Regions from separate parts of the Cytobacillus solani genome, predicted to be linked through region 3. Evidence: predicted binding sites of a transcription regulator. Region 3 holds the regulator's gene; each other region holds the start of a gene.
What was found. The regulator Rex, encoded in region 3, represses fermentation and respiration genes when NADH is low (regulators of the CRP and FNR family bind a similar motif). The targets are predictions, from matches to a motif close to TTGTGAAATATTTCACAA.
Positions count from the first base shown of each region.

Region 1 (7,679 bases), 2.5 Mb from region 3:
TTGTTACAAAACTTAATCCTTTGCGACTATTTATTTACATTCGTGCTTAAAGCTAGTAATCTTCGGGACTAAACTACTAGTGAATAATTAAAATACATAAGGCATATGGTCGCGTATTAAGTGATAGCAAAGTGTAACATCCGTTTGAGATAAATTATAGGGGGGAAAATTGTGAATAAGAGATTATCGTTCTTTTTTAGTATGCTTCTTGTTCTTAGTATGTTTCTCGCTGCATGTAGCGGCGGCAAAAGCAATGAACCAGCTTCGGGAGGCGAAAAGGCTGAAGGCAATGAAAATGCTGAGGCAAAACCTGATGTACCACAAAATTTACGTGTAAACATTAATACTGAACCACCTTCACTGCATCCTGGATTAGCAAAAGATGCTACTTCTGGAACAGTACTTCGTCAAACATTCGAAGGTTTGACTAGAATTAATAAAGATGGTGCGCCTGAAGAGGCTGCTGCAGAAAAAATTGATGTTTCTGAAGATCAAACGGTTTATACTTTCACTTTACGTGATGCTACATGGTCAAATGGCGATCCTGTTATTGCAAAAGACTTTGAATATGCTTGGAAATGGGCATTAGATCCGAAAAACCAATCCGAGTATGCATACCAGCTTTATTATCTTAAAGGTGGGGAAGATGCAAACTTAAATGGCGGATCACTTGATGATGTAGGTGTTGTTGCAAAGGATGACAAAACACTTGAAGTTACTCTAGCAAATCCAACTCCTTACTTTTTAGAGTTAACAGCATTCTATACTTATCTGCCAGTTAACAGCAAAATTGCTGAAGCTAACCCTGAGTGGGCAAATGATGCAGGTGAAAACTATACGTCTAACGGACCTTTCGTTATGACTGAATGGTCTCATAGTGATAAAATCCTTCTTGAAAAGAATGACACATATTGGGATGCAGACACAGTAAAATTAGAAACAATTGAAATGATTATGATTAATGATCCAAACACGGAATTATCCATGTTCGATAACGGTGAGCTTGATTGGGCAGGTGCTCCAACAGGTGCCCTTCCAACTGATGCAATGCAGGCACTTAAAGATGATGGACGTTTAATTACTCAACCAATTGCGGGTGTTTATAACTATAAGTTCAATACAACTGAAGGACCAACTGCTAACGTAAATATTCGTAAAGCTCTTGCACATGCAATTAACCGTCAGGAATTAATTGATAATATTACTCAAGGTGCACAATTGCCGGCAATGGGGATTGTACCGCCATCTATGTTCCCTGAAAATGAAAAAGGACATTTCCCTGATAATGATGTTGATGCTGCAAAAGAATTTTTACAAAAAGGTTTAGAAGAGCTTGGCTTCAAAGATCCTTCTGAGCTTCCGGCTATTGTGCTTTCATACAACACATCTGAGGCACACCAAAAGATTGCTCAAGCAATTCAAGATATGTGGAAGAAAAACCTTGGTATTGAAGTAACTCTTGATAACCAAGAATGGGCTGTATATTTAGATAAAGTACATGCGTTAGATTACCAAGTTGCTCGTATGGGCTGGTTAGGTGACTTTAACGATGCTATCAACTTCCTCGAAATGTATCGTGATGCTGCAGGTGGTAACAATGATACAGGGTGGGAAAGCAAAGAGTTCCAAGATTTATTAGCTAAATCTGCAACTGAAGGCGACCATGATGCACGTCAGCAGTTATTAAAAGATGCTGAAAAAATATTTATGGAAGATATGCCAGTTGCACCTATCTATTTCTACACAAATAACTGGGTACAAGCTGACAATTTGAAAGATGTGGCTGTTTCTGGTCTTGGTGATGTTCAGTATAAATGGGCTTATTTCGAATAAGCACAAATGTAATAAAAGTAAAAAGGCTGTCGAGATGTCTCGACAGCCTTTTTCTTATTAAGAAGCGATAGATTCACCGGAAGAGAATCTTCCTTTCGATTGTTTACGAATAAATGGGATAACGTAACGATCGAGACCGATTTTTCCAGCGTTGAACCCAGCAATTAAGATGAAAAATGTTAACAAAACCATTTGGGCATTTGTGCTGACAGTTCCTGAGAAAAGGAATGAGAAGTTCATTAATATTCCAAAGAATGCGGCAGCAGTAGTTAAACATCCTAGAATAAGTCCAAGTCCAACTAATAGCTCACCCCACGAAACAAGGAAACTGAATAAACCAGCATTTGGTATTGCAATCCCTTCTAAGAAGCTCGCCCACCATGCTTGCACCGCAGGATGATCTCCAGTGGCGTTAGCAACTGCCCCTTGTAAGAAACCTGAAGCATCAAACCCCCCTGTCAATTTACCGTAACCAGCAGTTATCCATGAATAGCCAACATATAAACGAATAATCGTTAATATCCCTGCAGCAATTTGACTTTCTCTAATCCATTTGATAAACATAAAGATTGCTCCTTCCAAAACATATTTAAAGATTACATCTAAAAAATACCATAAATATGAATCTCGAATTAATCTTTGTGATAAAATTCACACATACGTAAAATTGTTATGAACATATTATGAACATTTTAATTTAATGATGAGAAATAAAAATCAATAGAGAAAATTAAAAAAAAATGACAATTTAGTGAGCTAAATCATTTAGTATATGCTGGAAATAGATTATAATAATTATAATTAGATGAAGGGAGGGAAAAGTTTGATACGGATAACAGCTGCTGGGATTGGGGGATTTATCCTCGTTTTCATTGAAGCCTATATAGTCTTGTTATTAAAAAGCTACCAAACAATCGATTTTGGTGGCATTGGACCGTTTGTATCTGTATGGGCGATGAACTTTTTTCTTCTATTTTCGATCTTCACTCACTTAAAGCTATGGTATGAAGAACGTGAAAAAGCAAGAGGAGAAGTAGTCCAAGAAAAATAATTGGAAAACTTTAATAATTATTTTGTTTAAGGCACTAACAGTCGTTAGTGTCTTTTTTTCACTTGTTATACATAATTTATTGAAATGATTGTGAACTCTGTTTGTAAAGATATGAAAAATAGGTAAAAAGTAATAAAATAATTTAATGGGAAAAATCGACAAAGAAGGTGTAGGAAATAGCAATAGAAAAAAACATGGATCATAGAGGGAACAATGATGATTTACATAAACTGCTTACTTCCTCAAATGTCGTTTATTCAGTATTCCAAGGAATGAAAGAAGGCCTAGTTATTACAGATATAAATGCAAATATCCTAAATGTCAATCAAGCATATTGCACGATTACAGGCTATTCTGTACAAGAATTAATAGGGAAAAATCTTAATATTATTAAATCTAACCTTCATGATCAAGCCTTTTACCGTGAATTATGGAAGAGGATTACTTCGGAAGGGAGATGGGAAGGAGAGATATGGAATCGGCATAAAAGTGGTCGTTTGTTTCTTCAAAAGCTAAGCATCATTGCTGTTAGAGATAAGCAAGATACTATTAACCAATACGTGGGGGTTGTGTCCGACATCTCAGAGGAAGAAAAATTGCGTAAGGATATCGTAAGAACCGGTATGCTGCAAAGAACCTTGCTCCCTTCACCAATGAATATAAAAATGCTAGAAATCGAAACTGTTTTCAGGCCGTTAAATTATCTTGGAGGCGATTTCTTTGATTATTACTGGGACCCTGAAAAAAGGATTTTATCTGGTTATATCATCGATATAATGGGTCATGGGGTAACTGCTTCTTTCCAAAATTCAGTATTACGAGTCTTGTTCCGTCAAAACTTTGATCACAATCGTACGCTAGTAGAGGTACTGAAGACCATTAACCAAGAGTCAATGAGCTATTTTTTAGAAGATACTTTTGCTGCGGCTCTTTGTTTCAGAATTAATTTAGAAGATGGTCTATTGACATATGCCTGTGCAGGAATAAATAAATTTATTAAATGTCAATCAAATGGTAAATTAAAGGTTATCAAACAGCCTGGCCCATATTTGGGAATATTGAGTGATCCTGTTTTTGATGAGATAACAGAGGAGATTAAAATGGGAGAATTACTGTTTTTCATGACTGATGGTTTTATGGATATTTTTGAAATGAATAATCCATTAAATGCAAATGACTTAAAAGGATATATGAACAAGTTAAGAAGGATTAGCATTTCCGATTTAAAAGATGATGCATCCGCCATCGGAGTCTTGGTAAAACAAGTTGGAGGGGGATGAATGAATACACTTCAGCTTAGATTTCGTACACATGAAGAATTTCGTCAGCTTCGTTCTTTAATTAAAGCAGATGTGCAGCACATTTTTGGTGATAAAGATTCTTTTCTAATGGAAGTGGCAATTAATGAAGCGGTAAATAATGCCCTATGTTCTACCCATTCGCGGAAACCAATTACATTGAGTATGAGAGTTACCGCTGGCAATCGTCTCGTTATTCGAATTAAAGATTCAGGTGCGGGTTTTAATGTTAGAAAAGCACTAGAAGAGATGGCAAGTTGCCCAGAGTTATTATTTGAGAAAAATTTAACGAGTGAATGTGGGAGAGGGCTTAGCATCATAAGAATGGCTTCTGATAAAATGATTTATAATCGAAAAGGTAATGAATTGCTTCTAATGAAATACATAAGACAGAATGTAATAAAAAAGTCCAAAACAAAAAAGCGTTGAGGTGCTCAGATAGATGTCGAAGTTAACCAAGAAACTCCTATTTTCGTATTTTATTATTGTTGTTATGATGGCCGGACTTGGCGTTACAGCAGTATCGACACTCTCCTCAGTAAATGATAATGGAATATTAATGCATGAGGACAGTGTTGTTCCGTTAAGTCAAATTGCTGAAATAGCCAAGTATTCAGAGAATACTAGAGTTCAAATGGTAACAGCCGGAAATACAAAGGATCCTGCTCTAACAACGATTGCTGAGGAAAATATTGCCTATATAAGTGAACTAATTAGTGAATACGAAAAAGGCAGCATGAAGTCAATTGAAAAGAAAAAGTTTGATGAGTTTCAAACGAATTGGACGTTGTTTACAGATCGTGTCGCAAAAAATATTTCCCTTATTAGAAATGGGAAGTATGAGGAAGCAAATGAAGGATTAAAGCTAGGTAGGGAACCTTTTACTCTTGCTAGTGAGAACTTAAAAGAGCTGATCGTAATCAAGAAACAAGTTGCTGAAGATTTAATTAGGCAAAGTGAGAAAGAATATGTTCAATCAAGAATAACATTATTAATTATTGTTCTATTTGCTGTTGTATTAGCAATTGGAATTGGATTATTTGAAGGGAAAATGATTGCCCAGCCAGTAAAAAAAATATCTGAAAGAGCCTTCAAGATAGCTAATGGAGATTTGACGGGTGAAGCGATTCAAGTGAAAAATAAGGATGAAATTGGTGATCTTGCACGCTCATTTAATGAGATGAATACATCTTTGCGAAAAGTAGTTTCTTCTGTTTATCAGTCTTCGAATGAATTATCAGCATTTTCAGACGAAATGGCGGCATCAAGCGAACAAGTAGCTGCTTCAGCTACAGAGGTGTCAGTTTCAATGAATCAAGTAGCTGAGAACACTGAAAAAGGAAACCAATCAGTCATGGATGTAACGAAGGTTTTGTTAGAGCTATCCTCTCTCATCCAAATTGCTAAGGGAAAAGCTTCATCAGCTTTACTCAATTCAAAATCTACCTATGAGACTGCAAGCGAAGGCAAGGAAATTGTAAATGAATCCATTCATAAAATGGAAACCATTAAAAGAAGAACAATAGAAACAGAAGGACTTATTCAGCGATTAGATCAGTATTCCATCGAAATCGGACATATAACGCAAATGATAACAAGCATAGCTGATCAAACGAATCTTCTAGCGTTAAATGCTTCCATTGAAGCTGCAAGAGCAGGGGACCAGGGACGTGGGTTTGCAGTTGTTGCAGAAGAAGTACGTAAATTGGCAGAACAATCCAATGATGGAGCACATCAAGTAGGAGAGCTTGTAAGGAAAATCTCTGGCAGCACGGGTGAAGCGGTACAAGCAATGCAGCAGAATAGAATGGAGGTTGAGCATGGGGTGAAAATTGTAGCTAGTGCCGGTCATGCACTAGATCGCATACTTTCAGCTGTTTCTGTCACATCAAAGGAAGTAGATGGGATTACAGATGTAACAGATGAAGAAGTGGCAAGCTCTGAAAAAATTGTTTCACTTATTGATGAGCTATCAACCGTAATGGAAAATACTACTGCGAAAACAGAAGAAGTCTCCATTGCGACCGAAGAATCGACAGCGGCAATTGAGACATTATCGGGGAGTGCAGAGGAAGTAAGTGCGATGGCCATGGAACTAAAAACATCCGTACAAATTTTTAAAATATAAGGAGATTAACCGGCCATGATGAAGAATATGGAGATTTCATCAACTACACCAACTAGGATAAAGGTTGTTTTGGAAGGGGATTTATATGTTGAAGAGGCGGCAGAATTACGTGAACGACTTCTTCGGCAGCTAGATAAAGGTATTCATACGATGGATATAGAGATAGGCGGATTAAACTATATAGATAGTTCAGGCTTAGGTGTGCTCATTGCTCTTCATAAAAGATGTACACAAAAGGGAGGGGCATTGACAATAAAAGGTGTCCGCGGGAAAATAAAGGAACTGTTTGAACTAACTAGATTAAATAAAGTATTTGATATGGAATAAAAAAGCTGTGATGGATGAATGTGTAAGAACAATTCATCCAACACAGCTTTTTTTATTGAAAAAGTTAATTAATCTAAAAGTTAGATTGATTTCATATAAAATACGTATTGATTAGATTGATTGTAGAATATACAATGTAAAAATAAGAAAATTATAAATATTTAATCAGATTATTAATTAAAAAGTAATCTTTTATTTTTAATAATCATCAAGAAAGGGTGAAATGATGAAAAATAACATGATTCCTTTGAAACAAGGTTTATATGATCCGGTGTTTGAACATGATGCATGCGGAATCGGCTTTATTGCCAATGTAAATGGCTGTATATCCAATCAAATAATTAGGCAGGGATTATCGATGCTTAACCGGTTAGAGCATCGAGGAGGTCAAGGAAGTGACCCGGCCACTGGAGATGGGGCAGGTATCATGACTCAGCTTCCCCATCAGTTTTTCTTAACGAAATGTGTGAAGATGAGCATTCCTGAAATCGGAAATTATGGGGTTGGAATGATCTTCTTACCGCAAAAGCCACAATGGCGAGAGCGCTGTGAACATGTATTAAAAGAAATCATTGAGGAAGAAGGCCAACAATTATTAGGGTGGAGAACGGTGCCAACCGATGATTCCACTCTTGGAACTTCTGCGAAAAAAAGTCAGCCATATATTCGCCAAGTGTTTATTGGGAAATCGGATAAAGAAATGGAAGATGCTTCATTCGAAAGAAGGCTCTATGTTATCCGAAAAAGAACGGAAAAAGCCATTCAAGAAAAACAATTGGCCGGAAATGAAATATTCTATTTTTCCAGTCTCTCTTCCCGTACGATTGTTTACAAAGGGATGCTGACTCCCGAACAGCTGGATACTTATTATGTTGATCTGCAAGAGGAAACGTTTGAATCATCCTTTTCTCTTGTCCATTCAAGATTTAGTACGAATACCTTTCCAAGTTGGGAAAGGGCACATCCAAATCGATATTTAATTCATAATGGAGAAATAAATACGGTAAATGGGAACGTCAATTGGATGAAGGCACGTGAAAAA
Region 1 covers NZ_CP041305.1:3,862,055-3,869,733, forward strand. The annotation lists gene FI644_RS19385 (peptide ABC transporter substrate-binding protein) at 172-1,833, shown strand; gene FI644_RS19390 (DoxX family membrane protein) at 1,891-2,397, opposite strand; gene FI644_RS19395 (hypothetical protein) at 2,657-2,884, shown strand; gene FI644_RS19400 (SpoIIE family protein phosphatase) at 3,079-4,164, shown strand; gene FI644_RS19405 (ATP-binding protein) at 4,165-4,611, shown strand; gene FI644_RS19410 (methyl-accepting chemotaxis protein) at 4,625-6,310, shown strand; gene FI644_RS19415 (STAS domain-containing protein) at 6,326-6,637, shown strand; gene gltB (glutamate synthase large subunit) at 6,864-7,679, shown strand, end outside.
Region 1: FI644_RS19390 (DoxX family membrane protein) is a predicted target of Rex. The motif match lies at 2,473-2,490, and genes of this name have one in related genera.

Region 2 (7,679 bases), 760 kb from region 3:
TATTTCCAGTTAATGCTGCGATCATAGAACCGCCTCGTGACATCTGCTCACCATTCATATGACGATTAATGCCGTTTCCTTGAACCCAAGCCATTGGTTTCGTTGTCGCCACTTCACGTGCAAGTTTGATAATGCGATTCGCAGGAAGCCCTGTAATCTTTGCTGCCCACTCTGGTGTTTTTGGCACTCCATCTGTCTCACCCATTACATAACTACGGTAAGATTCACCAGCTGGAACACCTTCTGGCATATGCTCCTCATCATGACCGACGCAAAACTTATCTAAAAAGTCTTGATCGTGGAGATTTTCTGTAAACATGACATACGCCATTGCAGCTACAAGCGCATTATCTGTTGTCGGCTTAACAGGGAACCAATCATCTGCAAAAGCCACATTTGTATCCGTTTTCCGCGGATCAATTGTATAAATTTTTGCCCCTTTTGCTTTCGCCATTCGAAGGTACATATTAAAATGGCCAATGATTGTTTCAGCAGGGTTCATACCGTGTAAAATGATCAGCTTTGAATCTAATAACGGGCGACAACTGTTACCTGCTGAGCTTGTACCAAACGTATATGGTGTCGCAGCACCGTGCTGTCCTGAGCTATAATTTGAATAGCGTCCTAAAAACCCGCCATCACAACTTAATAATCTTTGAATGACCGTATCACCGCTTCCAACCGTTCCCGTTTGCCCTGTTGCATAAAGGCTAAAGCGAGAAGCTGGACCATATTTTTCTTTAATTCGATTATTTTCCTTAGCAATAATTTTTATTGCTTCTTCCCAAGAAATTTCCTCGAATTTTCCTTCTCCACGTTTTCCAACGCGCTTTAACGGTTTTTTAATCCGATGAGGCGAATAAACATGTTTACGATAACCACGGCCACGTAAACAAGCGCGAATTTGCGGGAACTGTTCATTGTCCGCATTCTCATCTCTTTCGTCATTATCTGTAGAAATACGAACGATTTGTCCGTCTTTTACATGTGCTTTAATTAGGCATTTTCCGCCACAATTCAGCGTACTACAAGTTGGAATAACGACTTCCTCGACATCATTTTTTTCTGACTTTGCAAGCACTTTTGGCACTAAGCTTTTTGATGTCACAGCACTTCCAACTAATAATGGTGCCGTTACTGCTCCTGACCATTTTAAAAATGTTCGCCGCTTCAATGTTTTTTCAGCAATTTGCTCAAAAAAGTTTTTATCCATTTTCAAGAACCTCCTTGAAACTCTTAATGTATTCAAATTCTTCATCAATGAAATCTAATAACAGTGTTGCTATTCCTTTATAAAAAACACTTGTGGAGGAAGAGTGAATATCCTTTGTAAAAGGCTTAACCCATTGCATAAGATGATTTGTAAGTAACCAATATTGATTATATATTCCCTTCGTAAAATCATCCTTTTGTCTTTCCTCAAACGCTTTCTCCGTGTACTGAAGTAAATAAAGCATGAATTCTAATTGAATGGCTATGTGATCTTCTGGTTCTTCATTTTCATTAATAAATCTCAAACCAAACTGGTGTAGCTTGTCTCTTAATTGAAACACAGTCTCTCCAAACATCGTCTGATCCTTTGTCACATAAACAGATTCCCATGGTGGTGCAGGAATTTCACCTTTATCATTAAACACGTTAAAAATACGGAAGAATTCATTTTTTTCCTTTTCAACAACTTCATTTACATTTTCTTCTTTTAACTCAGTAAAAAATGTATTTAAATGAATATTCCCTTCAGCAAGTACGGATAGGTCACTTGTGTGAAGCATGTCTTTCCAACGTTGCAAAGTTTCTATGGATAGTGGTTCTTTAAAACCGACAATGAGAAACTCGTAGACCAATTTTCTCTGAAAACTAACAGTAGATTGATTATTTGCGCACAAACTAGTCATTGAAACTCCTCCTCTCAATAATCAAGATGACAGAAAATTCATAATAAATATTTTCAAATTATGAACCTGGTTTGTGATCTTTTACACAATACTGGTGTAATTATAGGTGAAATTTTTTTAGCTGAACAGTTCAAATCTCAAACAAAATACATAACAATATGTGACTCAAAGTGACTTTTATACATTTTGTATATTCATCGTTAACAATATCTTCACAGGTGTAACAAAACTTTAAATAACTCTCTCTTTATTATTCATTCTTTTCCCTCCATAAAAAAACACCCTTATGCGAATCCCAATAACCATAGTTAATGGGATTCGCATAAGGGTGTTCCTCTTCAAAGTGTATTATTTTATATTTATATATAAGCAAATAAATCAGGTAGTGTACATTTTATCTTTCAAGAAAACGATCACGATTTACAAATCTAACAAACGATTGTCTTAAAGTTTGATCAGGCTTTTCATTCATTATACATTTACTAATTATTTGTGCTAAAGGGCTTTCATTTACAACAGCTTTAACTGAAGCATCAAATAACTGTTTTTCGCTTACTTTACTCCAGTCTAATTCGTATCCATTACGGCCAGCTAATTACCGAATAAATTTTCGCTCCTGAAACATGTTTATACAAGTAGGGGGTGAACAGTTTAGCTGACGGGATCGAGTCCCACGGGGGCGACGTTCTACCCCGACTACCGTAATCATATGACCATATAGAAAAAGGTCAACCAGAAAAATCTGGCTAACCTTATATTACGAACGGGTGCTTTAGCAAAATAACTTATGAACTATTTTGTAACTTTCCTGTTTTTCAATTCAACAATCGGGCATGTTTAATATCCCCTCACCCTTTATGCTTTCGAACAAGGATAGTTTTTGCCTTGCTGAAAGAATTTATAAAAAGTAGTTTTGAGGATTTTTTAATGCACTTGCAATTTTCCTAATTCCTTCTTCAATTCGATGGGCGTCAACATTTGAAACATTCAACTTCAAAATCCGTTCGTGGTAAAAGTCATCTAAATAATTTCTTTCAACTGAATCCAGATATATGCCTTCTTCATGCAAATGATAAACAAATGATTTCAAATTCACACGCTTGGGCAGCCCAATATGACTATGCATTACAATTTCTGATGATGATTCGTACGTAGATAAATGATCTTGTATTGATTGATGCAGAATTTTCGCACGTGTATGATAGATGTTACTGACTTTTGTTTTATTATGTTCAAACATACCATTTTTCAAATAGAGATATAATGCGGCTTGTGAAATCATAGAGCTGTCGATATCTGTTGTCATTTTGTATTTTTGAAAAATGTCAATAATTGAAGGAGGAAGAACCGCCAATCCAATTCTTAACCCAGGAAACATAATTTTTGAAAAACTTTTTAAATAGATGACTTTATCATGGTAATCATCAGCAAAAAGAGGATCGTTCTTCGGATTGTATTCAAAGTCTGCTAAATAATCATCTTCTACAATGTATACATTATACTGGTCTGCTAATTGTAAAATAGCCTCTTTTTCTTTTTTACCGTATGAAGATCCTAAAGGATTATGAAAACGTGGCATTGTATAAAAGAATTTAATATCTTCTTCATGAAATATTTGTTCTAGTCGACCTAAATCAATACCTTTCGCGGTACGTTGAATTCCTATTGCTGGCAGCTGTAAGGTTTTCAGAAGTTCCATATATAAATGATAGCTAGGTTGTTCAACAAGAATGGTTGAACGATTATTTGGAAAGGGCATCATACTTACTAAAGATAGAGCCTGTTGAACACCTGTAGTGATGAAAATCTGTTCGTTATGAGTAAATACTTGGTAAGATTCTAACAGTTTTTTAGCTTCTGCTATGAGTGGTGGCCAACCTTTTGGCGTTCCGTAGCGAAATAATTCTTCCTGATATGTGTCTATTGCTTTATTTATGCAGTGTTGAAAATCTTTATAAGGAAATGCATGCCAAGTAGGAGATGCGCTTGCAAAGTCAATTATGTCAGTGGACAATGGGGTTTTGAAGACGTGATTATCTACAACATAATATCCACTTTTCGGTTGGGCATAAATAATATGTTGCTCCTCCAATTTTTTTAAAGCGGTCAATACCGTGCTTGTACTACAAGAAAATTGTTGTGTTAAATTTCGAATGGATGGTAATTTTGCAGCGGTCGAAAATTTACCAGACTGAATTTGCATCATAAGTGATTGATAGATTGATTCATATTTAAGCATTTTAAACCTCTTTGCACATCTGTATCGGTACAGATGTGTATTTTTTATATCGTAAAGGATATTATTATCCCTTACGATAAATGGTGCCGGCCGGATCAATATAAGGGGGTAATCAAAATAATTGAAAATAGAAATGCATATATCGCAGCAACTATCTATGCAATCATTATCGGATTGTCATTTATGTTTGTTAAAGTGACATTCACGGTTGCAACACCGTTAGATACATTGGCTCATCGGTTTACCATTGCATGGATCGCTGCCACAGTGTTGTTCGTGTTAAAAAAAGAATCGATCAAAGTAACAAAAAAAGATGTACTGCGGATTGCCTTGTTAGCCATCTTATATCCGACATTCTTTTTTGCTTTTCAAGTATTTGGGTTAGTGCATACATCTTCATCGGAAGCTGGTATTATTCAAGCAACAATACCAATTTTTACGTTGATTTTTGCAAGTATCATTTTAAAGGAAACATCTACACGTAGTCAAAAAATAGCGATTGGTTTATCTGTACTCGGTGTGATGTATATTATGTACATGAAAGGGGCAGGGGGCACAAATACAAGTCTACTCGGGACTGGTTTAATATTACTTTCAGCACTTACAGCCTCACTATACAACGTATTTGCCAGAAAGTTAACACAACGGTATTCGTTATTCACTATCACATATATCATGACCTTGTTTGGGTTTATAGCTTTTAATGGACTGGCACTGACAAACCATGTAATGAATGGAACAGTCCATCAATTTATGCAACCTTTTGGACACTGGGATTTTGTTCTTGCCATTTTATATTTAGGTATCCTATCGTCTTTAGGAACGTCCTATCTTTCCAACTATGCTTTATCAAAAATAGACGCATCGAAAATGAGTGTTTTCAGTAATTTTGCTACGCTCATTACCATTTTAGCAGGGGTCATTTTTTTAAAAGAGGAATTTCATTTATACCACATAGCAGGATCAATTATCATTATCATCGGTGTTGTTGGTACAAACTATTTTGGTGCAAGGGGCAAATCAAATGAAAAAATATAGTCTCTTGCTAATCATAAGCTTCATTTGGGGATCTCAATTTTTCTTCATGGAATTAGTAACGAATGATGTAGGTTCCATTTCGTTGTCTGCTTTGAAAGCACTGATCGGTGCAATTTGTTTATCAGTGATTGGCCTGTTCCAATCAAAGAAAAACTACACAACCAATACTAAAAAATATTTTTGGATTGCACTTTTTGAAGTAATCTTGCCGTTTATTTTTATTGCACAAGGCCAAAAGTACGTATCGAGCAGTATTGCATCTATGCTAATCGCAATGGTCCCAGTCTTCACCCTATTACTTTTAACAGTGTTCTTCAGAAAAAAAGCAAGTCAGTTTGAGTTAGTTAGCATAATTCTAGGGTTTCTAGGGATTGTTTTCTTATCATGGTCAACGCATGGAATCCACGACGTATTAGGAAATATATCTGGAAATGCTTTACTCATTCTTGCTGCGATGAGCTTTGCGTTATCATTGATTCTAATGGAGAAATTAGAAGGTGGTTCTCCTGTGGGTCATATGAGAAACGTTTTATGGATTGCAAGTATCGTCTTAATCCCACTCGCACTCCTTTTTGAAAAGCCATTGCAAATGGACATTAATCATACACAAGTATTATCTATTATTATTTTAGGAATGTTCCACGCTGGAATCGTCTATATGCTGTATAATCTATTGATTCAAAGGGAAGGTGCTCTGTTTGCATCTTTCAGCAACTATATTGTACCAGTCATTGGCATCATTCTAGGCTATGTCATTTTAAAAGAACCATTATTTTCACAACATAAAATTGGTATGCTTATCATTCTTTTTGCTCTTTTATTTTCGAATGAGGACATTTTTAGAAAATGGGTTAGGTAGGATATATAAAAATAGAAACACGGTTAGCTAATTACCATAAATTTTTAAAAAAGATTGATTAAAATGGATTCATTAGTTGTAACTTGGTTTGCAATATATGAGAATTAAAAGGTCAGTTAAATACTAGGTAATACTTTCCGTTTAGAAACGTGTTCGCCAACCTAATTAGTTGTGCATCCATCGGCCCCGAATAGTACAATTCTTTAAGGAAAAGATAAATGTTCTAATTCAACTAACGGGTGGCGTTACTGTAAAAAGCATTAGGTGATAAAAGGCTTATTGCTATACGTTAGTTATTTAATTAAAAGGCGCTTTTCTGAAAAATAAGGAAGGCGTCTTTCTTCATGAAAAGGGCCGGCTTCTCCAATTCCACTTGATGCCCCTGTAATAATAATTACTTAGATTTTAAGTTTTCCAAATGTTACTTTAAAATAAAGTTTGATCAAATTGATATTTATAAACATGATAAATAAACAAAAGGAAAGAGTTCCTTCTTCTATAAGGATTTACATGGTTATAGATATGTGGACTTAACGTTCTCAAGTCTTCTGGTGTCCATCATATCTTGTCATTGCTTTTCTGATAATACAGTCATTCTATACGACAATCGGGTCATTTAGCGAATGGTACGCTTTTAGTTACACACCCTACCACAAGACCGTAAAAATACATATTGGGTGGACCTTTTGAAATCGGTGCAGGAATGTAAAAATGTTAGCAAGGGGATGAATGTAGTGTTTAACGATTTTAAGATTACGAAAGGCCGTCCTGTATATATTCAACTTAAGGAATATTTAAAAAGAATGATAACCAACGGGCATTTGCTTGAGCACCAAAAGCTTCCATCCACTCGTGAACTCAGTTCTTTATTATCAATTAGCCGAAATACCGTTCTAACAGCTTATGCAGATTTGGAACAAGAAGGCCTTATCTATGCGGTAAAAGGAAAAGGAAACTTTGTAAGTCATGTTGAGACCTTCAAATCCCCGTCCATCCAGTTAAATTGGACTGAAAAAGTCAACGAGCAAACCTTTTTGGCAGATGAATTGGACCTTATGAAGCATGGAGTGCGCTGGAATAAGGAAATGATTTCATTTAATAGCATCGCACCCGATGAAAAGCTTTTTGATGTCGAAAATTTTAAACGGGCTTTTTTAAATCGGATGTCCATTGAAGGTGACATCGTTCTTAACTATGGATATGCAAAGGGCTATAAACCACTTATCGAATACCTGCTTCATTACATGGAAATTAAAGGGGTAGACACTAGAAATAAAGATGTTTTAATTACCAATGGATTCACGGAAGGTCTGGATATCATTTTATCCTCTTTAAATAAAAAGAGCGGCCGTGTTATTTGTGAAAATCCAACCAATGATTCTGCTCTAAAGCTCTTTCGATTACATGGCTTCGAAATCGATGGAATTGAAATGGATAATGACGGTGTCAATGTTAGTCAGCTAGAAACATTCTTATCAAAAAGAGAATATGATTTTGCATACTTGATTCCGTCTTATCATAATCCAACTGGAATCGTAACGTCCTCTAAAAAAAGGAAAGAAATCATGGATCTGTTTTCCGCATATCAGCTTCCTATCGTTGAAAATGGATTTAATGAAGAATTACGTTACTCTGGGTCACATCTTGC
Region 2 covers NZ_CP041305.1:603,838-611,516, reverse strand. The annotation lists gene FI644_RS03125 (DMSO/selenate family reductase complex A subunit) at 1-1,213, opposite strand, end outside; gene FI644_RS03120 (TorD/DmsD family molecular chaperone) at 1,206-1,895, opposite strand; gene FI644_RS03115 (aminotransferase-like domain-containing protein) at 2,794-4,134, opposite strand; gene FI644_RS03110 (DMT family transporter) at 4,252-5,172, shown strand; gene FI644_RS03105 (DMT family transporter) at 5,159-6,031, shown strand; gene pdxR (MocR-like pyridoxine biosynthesis transcription factor PdxR) at 6,766-7,679, shown strand, end outside.
Region 2: FI644_RS03120 (TorD/DmsD family molecular chaperone) is a predicted target of Rex. The motif match lies at 1,967-1,984, and genes of this name have one in related genera.

Region 3 (7,679 bases):
TCGAGGTGCGTGTATCCAATTCGATTGCCCAGTCTCTCTATCGAAAGCTTGGATTTCAAAATGGCGGAATTAGAAAGAACTACTATTCGGATAATCAAGAAGATGCTTTAGTAATGTGGGTGAATTTATGACAAACAAAGATCAATTAATCATGGGAATTGAAACAAGCTGTGATGAAACGGCAGTTGCAATCATTAAAAATGGAAGAGAAATTGCTGCAAATGTAGTAGCCTCTCAAATTGAAAGCCACAAAAGATTCGGCGGTGTTGTTCCAGAGATTGCTTCTCGTCATCATGTAGAGCAAATTACGATTGTACTAGAGGAAGCGCTAAACCAGGCAAATATCAGTTACGAAGATTTAAGTGCCATTGCCGTTACAGAAGGACCTGGATTAGTTGGGGCATTATTAGTGGGGGTAAATGCGGCAAAGGCCGTTGCTTTTGCTCATGGGATTCCGTTAGTGGGGGTTCATCATATAGCTGGACATATTTATGCGAATCGGCTTGTAAGGGAGATGGCATTTCCTTTGCTCTCACTTGTTGTTTCGGGTGGACATACAGAACTTGTGTATATGAAGGAGCATGGCCATTTTGAAGTCATAGGTGAAACTAGGGATGATGCTGCTGGAGAAGCCTATGATAAAGTTGCAAGAACTTTAAGTCTTCCCTATCCAGGAGGGCCTCATATTGATCGGTTAGCACAGGAAGGAGAACCTTCTATTTCATTGCCTCGTGCATGGCTGGAGGAAGGCTCCTATGATTTCAGCTTCAGTGGATTAAAGTCAGCAGTTATTAACACTGTCCACAATGCTGAACAAAGAGGGGACCAGATTAAGCCTGAGGATTTGGCATCAAGCTTTCAACAAAGTGTGATTGATGTACTGGTAACAAAAACAAGTAAGGCTGCAAAAGAATATAACGTGAAACAGGTACTATTAGCTGGTGGTGTAGCAGCTAATAAAGGTTTGCGTACAGCTTTACAGGAAGAGTTTACTAAGCTTCCTGAATGTGAGCTAGTTATCCCGCCGTTATCCCTATGTACAGACAATGCGGCAATGATCGCTGCTGCAGGCAGTGTTTTATTTGAAAAAGGGATACAATCAACTATGGCTTTGAATGCAAATCCAGGTCTCGATATTACTATCCACAATTAAGGAACAGCTAGGAAGAAGTCCTCATTGGAAAGTGGGGACTTTCTTGTGGATAAATAGAAAAATCAGATAATTTCTGTGGGAATTGTGGATAATAAGGCTGTTTATTGTGGATAATGTGGAAAAGTCTGTGGAAGTCTTTCATTTCAGGCTATATTTTGTGAATAGTTTTGTGGACAAAAAAGGAACAAAGGGTGTACATATCCCCAGTTCCTTTTTCTTATGTCTAGCGCCAGCGCCTATCGCCTATCAAACTTCAGGTCCCCTCCCTACGATAAGTCGACATCAATTCGCTATCGCTCATTGTGTCTCCTATATCTCAGTCACGGCCCTTTCAGTTTGTACGGCGATGATCAAGGCGCTTCCGCTTTTCTTAATCTGCTAATTCGGTCCATTCTTCGACCAGTTCGTCTAATTTACCTTTTGCCTCATTGTTTTTATTCGTAATCTCCAGTACTTTTTCATGATCTTGATAAACCTCAGGCTCACATAATTGCTGCTCATATTCAGATATTTGAACTTCTAATTCTCCGATTTGCTTTTCTACTTCTTCTAATCTTCTTTGGCGTTGCCTTTCCATTTTTTTTGCTTCTTTATCAAGCTGATAGCTGGTTTTTTCCTGATTAGGCTGATTTGATGCTGAATGATTTTGTACGGTATCTAATGCCTTCAATTCTTCTTGCTCTTGCTTCTTTTCAATATAATAATCATAATCACCAAGGTACTCAGTTGTGCCACTCTTGCTCAGTTCAATCACTTTTGTTGTAATACGGTTAATAAAGTAGCGGTCATGAGAAACGAAAAGGATAGTCCCAGGATAATCGATAAGTGCGTTTTCTAATATTTCTTTACTATCTAAATCAAGATGGTTAGTAGGCTCGTCCAGAATCAAAAAATTTGCTTGTTGCATCATTAACTTAGCTAGTGCTAGCCGAGCTTTTTCTCCTCCGCTTAAGGTAGATACATTCTTTAAAACATCATCACCAGAGAAAAGGAAATTCCCTAACACAGTTCGGATATCCTTCTCAGGCTTAAGTGGAAATTCGTCCCATAGCTCATTTAAAACTCGCTTATTCGATGATAGTTCGGCTTGTTCCTGATCGTAGTATCCGATGGAAACATTTGATCCATAATGAAAATGACCTGAAATAGGTGACAATCTATCAATGATTGTTTTTAATAGAGTAGATTTTCCAACCCCATTTGGTCCCACAAGGGCAATGCTTTCCCCTCTAGTAATCCTGAAGGAAATACTGTTTGAAATCTCTTCTCCATGATAACCAATAGCGATTGAGTCAGCCTTTAATACATCATTTCCCGATTGTCTATCAATTTGGAAGCCAAAAGAGGCAGATTTTTCATCTCCTAGGGGCCTGTCCATTACTTCCATTTTTTCAAGCTGCTTGCGGCGGCTCTGAGCTCTTTTTGTTGTGGAAGCTCGTGCAAGATTTCGTTGAATGAAATCCTGAAGCTTTGCTACTTCCTCCTGCTGTTTTTCATATTCTTTCATTTCACGTTCAAAATTTGCTGCCTTTTGGTCGAGGTAGGCACTGTAATTCCCTGTATATTTACGAATTTGAAGTCTTGATAGTTCGTATACTTGTGAAACCACTTTATCTAAAAAATAACGATCATGTGAGACAATTAATATGGCCCCGTCGTATCCTTGTAAATATTGCTCTAACCACGTTAGAGTATCGATATCTAAATGATTGGTAGGCTCATCCAGGATTAAAATATCGGGTTTTGTTAATAATAGTTTTCCGAGAGCAAGTCTTGTTTTCTGCCCTCCGCTTAATGTTGATACTTTTGTATCGTAGCTAAAGGAATGGAAATTTAAGCCGTGGAGAACTGAACGGATGTCTGACTCGTATTGATAACCGCCTTCTTCTTTAAATTGAACTTGACGTTTATCATATTCGGACAAAATTCGCTCATATTCCTGCTGATTTCCCATAGCTTCGGGATCAGACATACGTTCTTCAAGCCTGCGTAATTCTTTTTCTTGGGTTTGAAAATGCGCAAATACTGTTAACATTTCATTCCAAATGGATTGTTCAGATTCTAAGCCTGTATTTTGAGCTAGGTAACCTATTTTTACATCCTTAGGCTTAATTATTTCTCCGGACTCATAAGACATTTGCCCTGCAATAATTTTTAGTAGAGTAGATTTACCAGCTCCATTACGGCCTACAAGGGCAATTCGATCTCTTGTTTGTACTTCTAGCTTTATATTCGATAAAATAGGATCAGCACCAAAATTTTTCATTAATTGATTTACTTGTAATAAAATCATTTTTTTCACCTCTATATTCTAGAGTTAGTGTAACTCATTCATATATGATGGGCAATAACCGATACATTTTGCGTAAGTGAATGGTTGTACAAATTGCATACAAATGGATAAAAATAGTGTATCATTTTGTAGAGAGGTGTATGTACATGACAGATTTTACTCATTTTAATCAAGAGGGCCGAGCAAAAATGGTTGACGTTAGTGATAAGCCTGAAACTGTCCGAACAGCGATTGCTCACTCAAGTATTATTGTAAATAAAGAAATATATGAAAAAATTACTTCTAATAAAATGAAAAAAGGGGATGTCCTTGCAGTCGCTCAAGTTGCAGGAGTGATGGCATGCAAGAAAACCTGGGAAATCATCCCGATGTGTCACCCTATTCCGCTAACTGGTGTGGATATTTCCTTCTCATGGGTAATGGATCAAGAGGAATATACCCTATTAATTACGGCATCAGCTAAAACAAAAGGAAACACTGGCGTTGAGATGGAAGCGCTCACAGCGGCATCTGTCTGTGCTTTGACCGTTTATGATATGTGTAAAGCGGTTGATAAGGGAATGATCATTGGCAGAACGTATTTAGTTGAAAAAACAGGCGGTAAAAATGGAGACTTTAAAAGAGACACTAAATAATGTAACTTTGGGAGAGTGGATGAATAATGGCGAATGAATCAGTGAAAATTCCGCAAGCAACTGCAAAAAGGCTCCCTTTGTACTATCGATTTCTAAAAAATTTACATTCCTCTGGCAAGCAAAGGGTATCATCAGCTGAGCTAAGTGAGGCAGTAAAGGTGGACTCTGCCACCATTCGCAGGGATTTTTCCTACTTTGGGGCATTGGGGAAAAAGGGATACGGGTATAATGTCAATTATTTGCTTACATTTTTCCGGAAGACATTAGACCAGGATGAACTGACAAAGGTGGCATTAATCGGAGTAGGAAATTTAGGCACTGCTTTTCTGAATTATAACTTTTTGAAAAATAATAATACAAAAATTGAAGTTGCTTTTGATGTAGACGTAAATAAAGTCGGTTCAAAAATTGGGGAAGTTCCCGTTTTTCATATGGATGATTTAGAAAAAGTAATTAAAGAACACAATATTCAAGTGGCGATATTAACCGTTCCTGCACCTGCTGCTCAATCAATCGCTGACCGGATTGTTCAGGGAAGTGTAAATGGAATTTTGAATTTTACACCAGCTAGGCTATCTGTCCCATCGACAATAAGAATTCATCATATTGATTTAGCTGTAGAGCTTCAGTCTCTTATTTATTTCTTAAAGCATTACCCGACAGAAAGTGAAAAAGAAGAATAAAATATTAAAGTAAATGAGCCTCTCAAAATGGAGGCTCATTTATTTTTTAGGCTATTTTTTAATTTGAAATGAAAAGCAACCATGCGCAGACCGCCGCCTAAGTCAAAGGTTGCAATAATAATTAGAAATACAGTGAAAATTCCCCATCCTTGTTCCCTTTGTATGTTTTGAATGGCGATGTATGTAAAGAGGAGACCGAGAATAATATAGATAATGCCTGAAAATAATGGTGACCTTCTCATATAAATCCTCCAATAAAAGATTGTATTTTTTCTATTTTTTCCAGCCAGTTTTCTATTGGCTCCTTATTAAGCTGCAGAATAACAACAAGTGTATTCATTGTCACGTGAGCGAAGATCGGTACAATAATCCGCTTTGTTTTTACATAAAGAAAAGCAAACGTAAATCCCATCGCAGAATATAAAAGCGTATGTTCAATCTCTGCATGTGCTAGGGCAAAAATGACAGAGCTGATTAATGCTGATAAAAAGAAGTTCAATCGTTTATGCAGGGATCCAAAAATGATTTTTCGAAAAACGATTTCTTCTAATATAGGTCCGATGATGGAACTGACGATTATTACGGCCGGGAAGGTTTGGATAAGCATCAGGATGTCCTGTGTATTTTCGGACCCCATTTCAATGCCAACCATGTTTTCGATACTTGCCGCCATTATTTGGGCGAAATAGGCTAGGAAGATCCCTCCAACTGCCCATGCGATAGAAGTTGGAACAGAAGAAGCATCCCGCAATTCCCGGACTGTTTTCATTTCTTTCCGTAATAGCACAAGAGTAATAATGAAGGTAATTGAAAAGCTAATGACAATCCAATAGGGTACAGAAAGTACTTGCATGTCTTTAGGACTTTTGCCAAAAAAAGTACCGGTAAACATGAGAAGTGGAACGCCTATAATCGATGAAAATTGCATGGCTATATATGCAATAAGAATGATCCAGTATTCTTTTTTCAATGTATTGTCTCCTTCTAATAGGTTGGTTGGCCGAGGTGATTATTCACTCGCTTCTCTACCATCTTTCATTTTACTCATAATTAGCTTCTAGTTTCAAATAGAACAGTTCGATAGTCATAACTATTGCAAAATAATACTTCGATTGAAGCAAATTTTGGCTATGAATATTTTTTGTAAAAATTTGAGCTTCACCCTTGCAAATAGTGTTCGTTTTCTTTAATATAATAATTGTGTTAGCACTCGGATGGATAGAGTGCTAATAAAAAATATTACATATAAATTGAGGAGGTTGTTTCACTTGTTAAAGCCACTAGGTGATCGAATTATTATCGAGCTTGTTGAAACTGAAGAAAAAACTGCAAGCGGCATCGTTTTGCCGGACACTGCTAAAGAAAAGCCTCAAGAAGGTAAAGTTGTTGCTGTAGGAACTGGCCGCGTTCTTGAAAATGGTGAGCGTGTAGCCCTTGAAGTTGCTAACGGCGACCGTATCATCTTCTCAAAATATGCTGGAACAGAAGTGAAATACGAAGGCAAAGAATACTTGATTTTACGTGAAAATGATATTCTTGCTATTATCGGTTAATAAACAATACTCAGATAGATTCTAAAAGATAACTTTTCATAATTCTAGAGGAGGTTTTTACAAATGGCAAAAGAGATCAAATTTAGTGAAGATGCTCGCCGTGCGATGCTACGCGGTGTAGATACCCTTGCAGATGCAGTAAAAGTAACTCTTGGACCAAAAGGACGCAACGTGGTTCTTGAGAAAAAATTCGGTTCTCCATTAATCACAAATGATGGAGTAACTATTGCTAAAGAAATTGAATTAGAAGATGCTTTCGAAAACATGGGAGCAAAGCTTGTAGCTGAAGTAGCAAGCAAGACAAACGATGTTGCTGGTGATGGTACAACGACTGCAACAGTACTTGCTCAAGCAATGATTCGTGAAGGTCTTAAAAACGTAACAGCTGGTGCGAACCCAATGGGCATTCGCAAAGGAATTGAAAAAGCAGTTTTAACTGCAGTAGAAGAATTACAAGCAATTTCTAAGCCAATCGAAAGCAAAGAATCCATCGCACAAGTTGCTGCTATTTCTGCTGCTGACGAAGAAGTAGGACAACTAATTGCTGAAGCAATGGAACGTGTTGGCAACGACGGCGTTATTACGATCGAAGAATCTAAAGGCTTCACTACTGAGCTAGATGTAGTAGAAGGTATGCAATTCGACCGTGGATATGCTTCTGCATATATGGTAACAGACACGGAAAAAATGGAAGCTGTCCTAGATAATCCATACATTTTAATTACAGATAAGAAAATTTCAAGCATTCAAGAAGTATTGCCAGTACTTGAGCAAGTTGTTCAACAAGGCAAACCATTATTGTTAGTTGCTGAGGATGTTGAAGGCGAAGCTCTTTCTACATTAGTAGTAAACAAACTACGCGGAACATTCAATGCTGTTGCTGTTAAAGCTCCTGGCTTCGGTGACCGCCGTAAAGCTATGCTTGAAGACATCGCGATTTTAACTGGCGGGGAAGTAATCACTGAGGAATTAGGCCGTGACCTTAAATCTGCTACAATCGCTTCTCTTGGACGCGCTTCTAAAGTTGTCGTTACAAAAGAAAACACAACAATCGTTGAAGGTGCTGGAGACAGTGCACAAATCGCTGGCCGTGTAAACCAAATCCGTGTTCAAATGGATGAAACAACTTCTGAATTTGACCGTGAAAAATTACAAGAGCGCTTAGCTAAATTAGCTGGCGGTGTAGCAGTTGTTAAAGTTGGTGCTGCTACTGAAACAGAATTAAAAGAGCGCAAACTTCGCATCGAAGACGCCCTAAACTCTACGCGCGCAGCTGTAGAAGAAGGAATCGTTTCTGGTGGTGGAGTTGCCCTTCTAAACGTATACAATAAAGTAGCAGCTCTTCAAGCTGAAGGCGACGTT
Region 3 covers NZ_CP041305.1:1,368,461-1,376,139, reverse strand. The annotation lists gene rimI (ribosomal protein S18-alanine N-acetyltransferase) at 1-131, shown strand, start outside; gene tsaD (tRNA (adenosine(37)-N6)-threonylcarbamoyltransferase complex transferase subunit TsaD) at 128-1,153, shown strand; gene FI644_RS06855 (ABC-F family ATP-binding cassette domain-containing protein) at 1,524-3,446, opposite strand; gene moaC (cyclic pyranopterin monophosphate synthase MoaC) at 3,593-4,081, shown strand; gene FI644_RS06845 (redox-sensing transcriptional repressor Rex) at 4,108-4,764, shown strand; gene FI644_RS06840 (YdiK family protein) at 4,800-5,006, opposite strand; gene FI644_RS06835 (CPBP family intramembrane glutamic endopeptidase) at 5,003-5,734, opposite strand; gene groES (co-chaperone GroES) at 6,033-6,317, shown strand; gene groL (chaperonin GroEL) at 6,381-7,679, shown strand, end outside.

Region 4 (7,679 bases), 1.4 Mb from region 3:
ATGGAAATCAATAATTAGTTAACCATATTATGAAAGGAAGAGCAGTCCATATGTGGTCTACTTTTCCTTTTCATTTTAGCATACCCTTATAAACTCTATTGGGACATCGTATGATATAATGTCTTGAATGAAGAGGTGAGGCTATGCTAAGTATGCTATTCATGGCGAAAAAACGAAAAAGAACGCTTGAAGAAGCGATTCATTTAATACAGCAAGGTGATGCGGGCTTACAAAATGAAATCATTGATTCCTATAAGCCGTTTATCGCTAAAACAGTTTCCTCTGTATGTAAGCGATATATTCATGAATCTGACGATGAATTTAGCATTGGACTCATTGCTTTTAATGAAGCGATTCAAAAGTATAGTTCTGATAAGGGAAGCTCATTAATCAGTTTTGCAGAAGTGCTAATAAAAAGACGAGTGATTGATTATATTAGGCAACAGGCAAAATATCAACATTTAAGTGTGGATTTAACGTATGGCTTTATTGATGATGAGGAACAGCAGTCTGGAATGACTGTAGAAAATGAACGATCAATAGATGAATTTAGAAAAAAGACCGAAGAAGAATTAAGAAGAGAAGAAATCATTCAATTTACGGCTTTACTCCGTGAGTTTGCGCTTAGTTTCCAGGAATTGCTTGAGCAATCGCCAAAACATGCAGATGCTAGGAAAAACGCCATGATTGTGGCAAAAAAGCTAACTGAAAATGAAGAGCTGAAACAAATATTATTAGATAAAAAAAGACTCCCGATCAAAAAACTTGAGAAGGAGGTATCAATTAGTCGGAAAACGATCGAAAGAAACCGTAAATATATCATTGCGATCGCTCTCATACTAATTGGTGATTATGTTTATTTAAAGGATTATATTAAAGGGGTGTTAGAAACGTGAAAACAGGAATTATAATGGAAATGAACGAGCGTTTTTTAACACTGTTAACCCCTGAAGGTGAATTTCTTCGTGCACATAACCATCATAATCATTATCAGCTTGGCCAAGAAATAGAGTTTTTTCCGGTTGAAATCGATGAAATGAAAAAGTCAATTCTTCCCCCCTTTTTCCAAAGCTTTAAAGGGAAAGCTATTTTCTCTGTTGCACTAATCTTAATGCTTACCTTTGCTAGTCTTATTCCATTACTAGGATCGAATGAAGTGTATGCCTATATGTCAATTGATGTTAATCCGAGTATTGAATTAGGGATTAATGATAACTTCCAAGTAATTGAATTCGTGTCTTATAATCATGCGGGGAAAAAAATCATCGATAAGATCCATAATTGGAAAAAGAAAAATATTCATGTCTTAGCAAATGAAATACTTCAAGAGATGAAAGTGCAGGGGTATATAAAACCAAATCGGGAAATAGTGATAGCTACAGTTTATAAAGAGAACCAACTAGAGAAGAGTAAGCGTTGGGAAGCAGAAATGAATGAAATTAAGAATACAATTAATAAAGAAAATCTTGAGCTGAAGGTTGTCGAAGGGTCAAATGAAGATAGAGCACAAGCGAAAGAAGAGGGGTTAACTACAGGTCAATTTAAGACAAAGCAATTGAATACGAAACCAGCAGCTACACAACATTCAGAAGAAAAACCATTAAAGAATGATTCAAAAAGACGAGAGAATCCGAATGATAAGAATCTAACTCAAAATCAATCAAAGAAACAGCCAGATCAACAGACAAAAGTGCAATTGCCAGAAAAACAGCATGAGAATGACAAAACGAATGGCCCTTCCTATAGAAAAGATCCAGAGTTTAATAACAGGACACAAATCCCTCCAGGCCATGAAAAGATAATGGAGAGGAAACAAAATCAGTCTAAAGAGGAAAAACGAAGGGAATACAAGGATAAAAGAATTCCTCCGGGTCAGAATAAAAAACAGGAAAAAAAGCATGATTATAGGGATGAGAATAACGATCGAAAGCTGCATAGTAACAAAAAAGAAAATCAACATCACAAAAATCAAAAAGATGACTAATAAAAGTCCGGTGTATAACCGGACTTTTTGTTGTCTAGCTCCAGCGCCTACCCCCTCGAGGTCACAAGCCAATCCTCCCAGAAAGGTAAAGAACACCTTTCCGTGAGGATCGTCTTGTGCTTGTCGGGGGTGAGCAAGGCGCTTCCGCTTTTCTATTTAGATTTGTGGATTATTGTTTCCCGCCATTTGAGCTTGAGCTTGTTTGACCAGCCTTTTTGTAATTTCGCCCCCAACGGACCCATTTGCCCTTGATACAGTGTCAGACCCTAAATGAACCCCGAACTCTTGGGCAATTTCATACTTAACTTGATCTAAGTATTGTTCAATACCAGGAACTAATAGCTTGTTGCTGCTTCTTGCCATTTCTTTCAACCCCTTTACTATCGGTTACAGAGTATTAAATTTCCCTGTACTTGTATTATGGATAAATATCAACTAATTATTGATGGAAATATTTACGGAATGTCCTTCCTTTCTCTGAAGAAAGTCAACAGAAATTTTTGTGAAATTATTTTCACATATATGAACAAAATTTCAAAATCACATTTGCTATGTGATATTATGCACTATTCGTCACAATCCCTTCACCTATAATGAGAACAGATATCACACAAGGAGGGGATTAATTCAATGGAAACAAAAAATAAGTCAAAAACAGAAATGGTTTCAAATCAAGAAGAAACCCATAAAGGGACAATCGTTTCTGTCACTGTGGTTGGATTAGTAATTCTTGTTACGTATTTAGTATTATACGGTCTGTATATGGCTAGATTTTAGGGGGGAAGAAAAATGCATCGTTCTGAAAAGATATGGTTAACATTAAGTTTCGGTATGATCATGGCATTTATGATCTTTGCAGGTTATCAAGCATTTGCTTTAGAAATGGGACCACCAAGTCATGGTGAAAGAATAGATCCACAAAAGGTCGATCAAACGGCACCTTTTGATCAGCCTGGAATTAAACAAATTGGCGAAAATGAATATGAAGTAGTGATGACATTACAAGTATTCAGCTTTACTCCTAGTGATATTGAAGTTCCAGCTGGATCTACTGTACATTTCACATTGACTTCTAAAGATGTTGTACATGGATTCCAAGTAGCGGGAACAAACATTAATGCAATGGTTATGCCAGGGTATGTGCAAAAAATTACACAAAAGTTTGATAAAGCTGGTGAATATTTAGTACTTTGTAATGAATATTGTGGTGCAGGTCACCAATTAATGGGCACCACTATTACTGTTAAATAAAGGAGGGAAGCTAGCGTGGAAACAGTCATCTCACAAACAGGAAATGCAAGCGTATTCAAGGAAAAAGCGAATAAAATACTTGGAGTCAATCTTCAGGATGCTAAAATATCGAAATCATATTTATCTGTTGCATTTATTGCTCTATTAATCGGCGGAACTTTAGGATTATTACAGGGGTTAAACCGTGCAGGATTATTGGAATTACCATCATGGCTTAACTACTATCAAGTGTTAACAGCACACGGATTATTACTAGTCGTTGTGTTTTCAGCTACTTTTACAATTGGTTACTTTTATGCTGGTATGTCTCATACATTAGGGGGACTACTTCCAAAAGTTAGAACAATGGTTTGGATTGGCTTTTGGTTAAAAATAATAGGTGTCGTTCTAGTAGTAATACCAGTATTAATGAATAAAGCTTCTGTAATGTATACTTTCTACCCGCCAATGGCTGCTGACCCAATGTTCTACTTTGGTCTAGTATTCGTTGTACTTGGTGTATGGATGGCCTGCTTTGGCGGATTCATTCAAGTAGCTAATTGGAGAAAAAATCATAAAGGTCAGCATCTTCCAATCTTTTCATTCTTTGCAACAGGAGTATTTGTATTATTAGTTGGTGCAACAGCATTCGTTGCAGTGGAAGTTATTTTCATGATTATCCCTTGGTCTCTTGGCTGGGTTGATACGATTAATGTAATGGTTGCTCGTACATTGTTCTGGGCATTTGGTCACACGGCAGTTAATATTTGGTATTTAACAGCAGTTTCTGCCTGGTATGTAATTGTACCAAAAGTTATTGGCGGAAAACGATGGAGTGATTTACTAACTCGTATCGTTGTTATTGCCTTAGTAATTATGAATATTACTGGTGGATTCCACCATCAAATCGTTGACCCTGGTATTTCAGAATCAGTTAAATACATGCACGTATTCATGAGTTTAGCGATTGGATTCCCATCTTTAATGACTGCTTACGCAATGTTTGCTGTATTTGAAAAAACTGCAAGAAAACAAGGCGGAAAAGGTTTAATCGGCTGGTACAAGAAAATGCCATGGAGTGATGTTCGTTTCCTTGCACCATTTATCGCAATGCTTGCTTTTATCCCTGCAGGTGCAGGCGGTATCGCTCAAACTACGAACCAATTAGACCAAGTTGTTCATAACTCAATGTGGATCGTTGGACACTTCCACTTAACATTAGGTATGTCAGTAGCAATGACATTCTTCGGTATTAGTTATTGGCTTGTTCCTTATTTATCAAAACGAGTATTGACTAAAGGAATGAACCAATTTGGGGTTGTTACAACAGTAATTTGGACAATAGGTATGATTACTATGTCCGGTGCTATGCATACGGTTGGATTATTTGGTTCACCGCGTAGAACGTCTTATACAACATATTTTGATAATGCAACAGCTTTAAGCTGGGACCCATATTTAATTTTCCTAGCAATTGGCGGTACATTATTAATGATTGCCGCAATCATGCAAGTTTATGCAGTGTTTAACCTAATGTTCTTTGCTCCAAAAGGGGAAACAGAATTCCCAATTGCTGAAGTAGAAGACGGAGAAGCAAAAACTCCATATTGGACTGAACGTTGGGGTGTTTGGATCATTCTTATGATCATCGTTGTTGCAATGGCATATGTCATTCCATTAACAGACTTTATCGTAAATGCACCTCCAGGATCACCACCGTTTAAAACTTGGTAATACGAAAAGCGGAAACGGCTTGTTTAGCCCCGACATGCATAAGACGCTTATGAAAGAAGGCGTACTTTGCCTTCGTTCATTAAGTGGCTTATGACCTCGAGGGGCTAGCCGTTGGAGCTAGACAATACGAAAAGCGGAAGCGCTACGAGCACTGGAGAAAGATAATTGATAAATAAAGAGATAGCTCGATGTTTTGGGCTATCTCTTTCTGCTCAAAAAAGAATAAAAAGTTTTTAGGAACAGACAGTAAATAAGATTTGGGAAGTGTTTTCCATGATCAAAAATCGGAATAATACAATCGCATCCATCCTTGTTATATTATTTGGAATCGTATTATTTTATATTGGAACGGATGGCTTCCAAGCGTTTACCGCAGAAACAGCGAGAGTCAATCAGTTAATAGATGATAAGCCAAAGTTTCCAGATGTGACTCTTGAGGATAGTAATGGAAGGAAATATTCAATCTCTGAGTTCAAAGACAAGTATGTATTTATTACGTTTCTATATACATCCTGTGCAACGGTTTGTCCGCAGTTAGAAATGAATATGTCAAAGGTTAATGATTTACTGCCATCCAAGCATATTGGAGAGGATATCGTATTTTTAAGCATTAGCTTCGATCCCACGAGAGATGACCCAGAAACACTAAATAAATATAAAGATGCCTTTAATAGTGATGGGGAAACTTGGAGAATGGCAAGAATTCCAGACCAATCTGAATTAGATTCACTGCTAAAAAAGTTCGGTGTGATTGTTATCCCGGATGGGAATGGAAATTTCTCGCATAATTCCGCCTTTTATTTAGTAGATAAAAAAGGTCGTCTAATAGACGTAATGGATTATCAAGAAATTGATGAAGCTGCCAAAAAGGTTACAAATATACTTGCGAATGAAACGGAGGAATAATGATGAATCAGAAAACATTTGGTTTAGGATTATTTATTTTCTTAATTATTCCTCCTGTTGCAAATTTAATGGAATCAGTTATGATCATTCATATGCACATGCAGATGCCTATTTTAGTCATTACTGGCTTCCTTATGGCTCCTTTTTTTCAATCGAAATTTTCCCGTTTTTTTGAAAAATGGAATCATAATGGCATACCGGGGATTCTGTTATTTATCATTATTGTAGGGTATTGGATGCTCCCGCGAACAATGGATGAAGCATTAGAATTATGGATGGTAGAGCTATTTAAATTCATCAGTTTGCCCTTTTTAGCTGGAGTTCCATTGAGAGATAGCTGGAAGAAGCTAGAGCAAGCCGGAAAAAATACAGTAATTATCATTTTTTCAATTGCCTTTATCGTTATGGGCTGGTTATATATTAATGCGACTATGCAATTGTGCAATAATTATTTATTAATTGAGCAAATTACACTCGGATGGGGATTCCTAACCATGGGTATTGCTTTTGTCATCTTTTTAGGCTATCGCTTTTTCTTTAATCCTTCAGCATATGAATAATTATTTTACGATAGCCTTTGTATAAGAAGGCTATCTTTTTTTCATATTTTACATGGATCATAAAAGTTTTTTTGGTTTTCGCTTTCAAATCCTGCATTTATTCTTTATGATAGGGGGTATGAAAAACAATGAAGGGAATTGCCATTCATGTGGAAAAAGACTCGAGATATACTGGATAAACTGACACCCGCACAAGTCATTACTAGTTATTATTTACTAGCGGTAACGGTTTCAGTATTGTTATTGCGCTTGCCTGGTGTCCATAAACCTGGAGTGAAAGTTGATTTTATCGATACAGTATTTACAGCAATTAGTGCTGTAAGTGTGACGGGGCTATCCGTTGTTAATATATCAGAAACATATAGTGTTTTTGGGTATTTTGTCATTATGGCTATCCTGCAATTTGGCGGAGTAGGTATTATGGCGATTGGTACATTTTTTTGGATGATTCTAGGACGGAAAATAGGCTTGCGCAGCCGTAAACTGATTATGGTAGACCATAACCAGTTTGCCTTATCTGGGCTTGTTCATTTAATTAGAGAAATAATTAAAATTATATTTTTAATTGAATTAATTGGCGCGATTATTTTAGGCTTTCACTTTTTGAAATATTATTCTTCCTGGGAAGAAGCAATGCTTCAAGGACTTTTTGCCTCAATAAGTGCAACTACAAATGGCGGAATGGATATTACTGGGAATTCTCTTGTGCCTTATGCAGGGGATTATTTTGTACAGTTAATTAATATTCTGTTAATTACTCTTGGTGCAATCGGTTTTCCAGTGTTAATTGAAGTGAAGCAATATTTGTTTAGAAAAAGGGAAGAGCAAGAAATCCCTTTCCGTTTTACTTTGTTTACGAAGCTTACTACATTAACATTTGCCGGACTGCTTGTTTTTGGAACCATTATTATTTTGATTTTTGAATTTCAGCATTATTTTAAGGGCGTCACCTGGCATAGAAGTTTTTTCTACGCATTTTTCCAATCGGCTACAACAAGAAGCGGCGGACTATCTACAATGGATGTTAGTGATTTTTCAATGCCAACATTATTAGTAATGAGTCTAATGATGTTTATCGGTGCATCTCCGAGCTCGGTCGGTGGAGGAATTCGGACGACAACCTTTGCATTAAATATATTATTTGTTTATTATTTTGCAAAAGGCAAAATGGATGTAAAAATATTTAATCGCGAACTTCATCATAATGACATAATGAAATCATTAGTTATTACCATCCTAGCCACAATCATGTGCTTTATGTCAGT
Region 4 covers NZ_CP041305.1:5,195,279-5,202,957, reverse strand. The annotation lists gene FI644_RS26140 (DUF5667 domain-containing protein) at 1-14, shown strand, start outside; gene sigI (RNA polymerase sigma factor SigI) at 144-896, shown strand; gene FI644_RS26130 (anti-sigma factor domain-containing protein) at 893-1,984, shown strand; gene FI644_RS26125 (alpha/beta-type small acid-soluble spore protein) at 2,141-2,347, opposite strand; gene FI644_RS26120 (cytochrome c oxidase subunit 2A) at 2,615-2,761, shown strand; gene FI644_RS26115 (cytochrome c oxidase subunit II) at 2,774-3,235, shown strand; gene FI644_RS26110 (cbb3-type cytochrome c oxidase subunit I) at 3,251-4,948, shown strand; gene FI644_RS26105 (SCO family protein) at 5,222-5,854, shown strand; gene FI644_RS26100 (hypothetical protein) at 5,854-6,414, shown strand; gene FI644_RS26095 (TrkH family potassium uptake protein) at 6,562-7,679, shown strand, end outside.
Region 4: FI644_RS26120 (cytochrome c oxidase subunit 2A) is a predicted target of Rex. The motif match lies at 2,485-2,502, and genes of this name have one in related genera.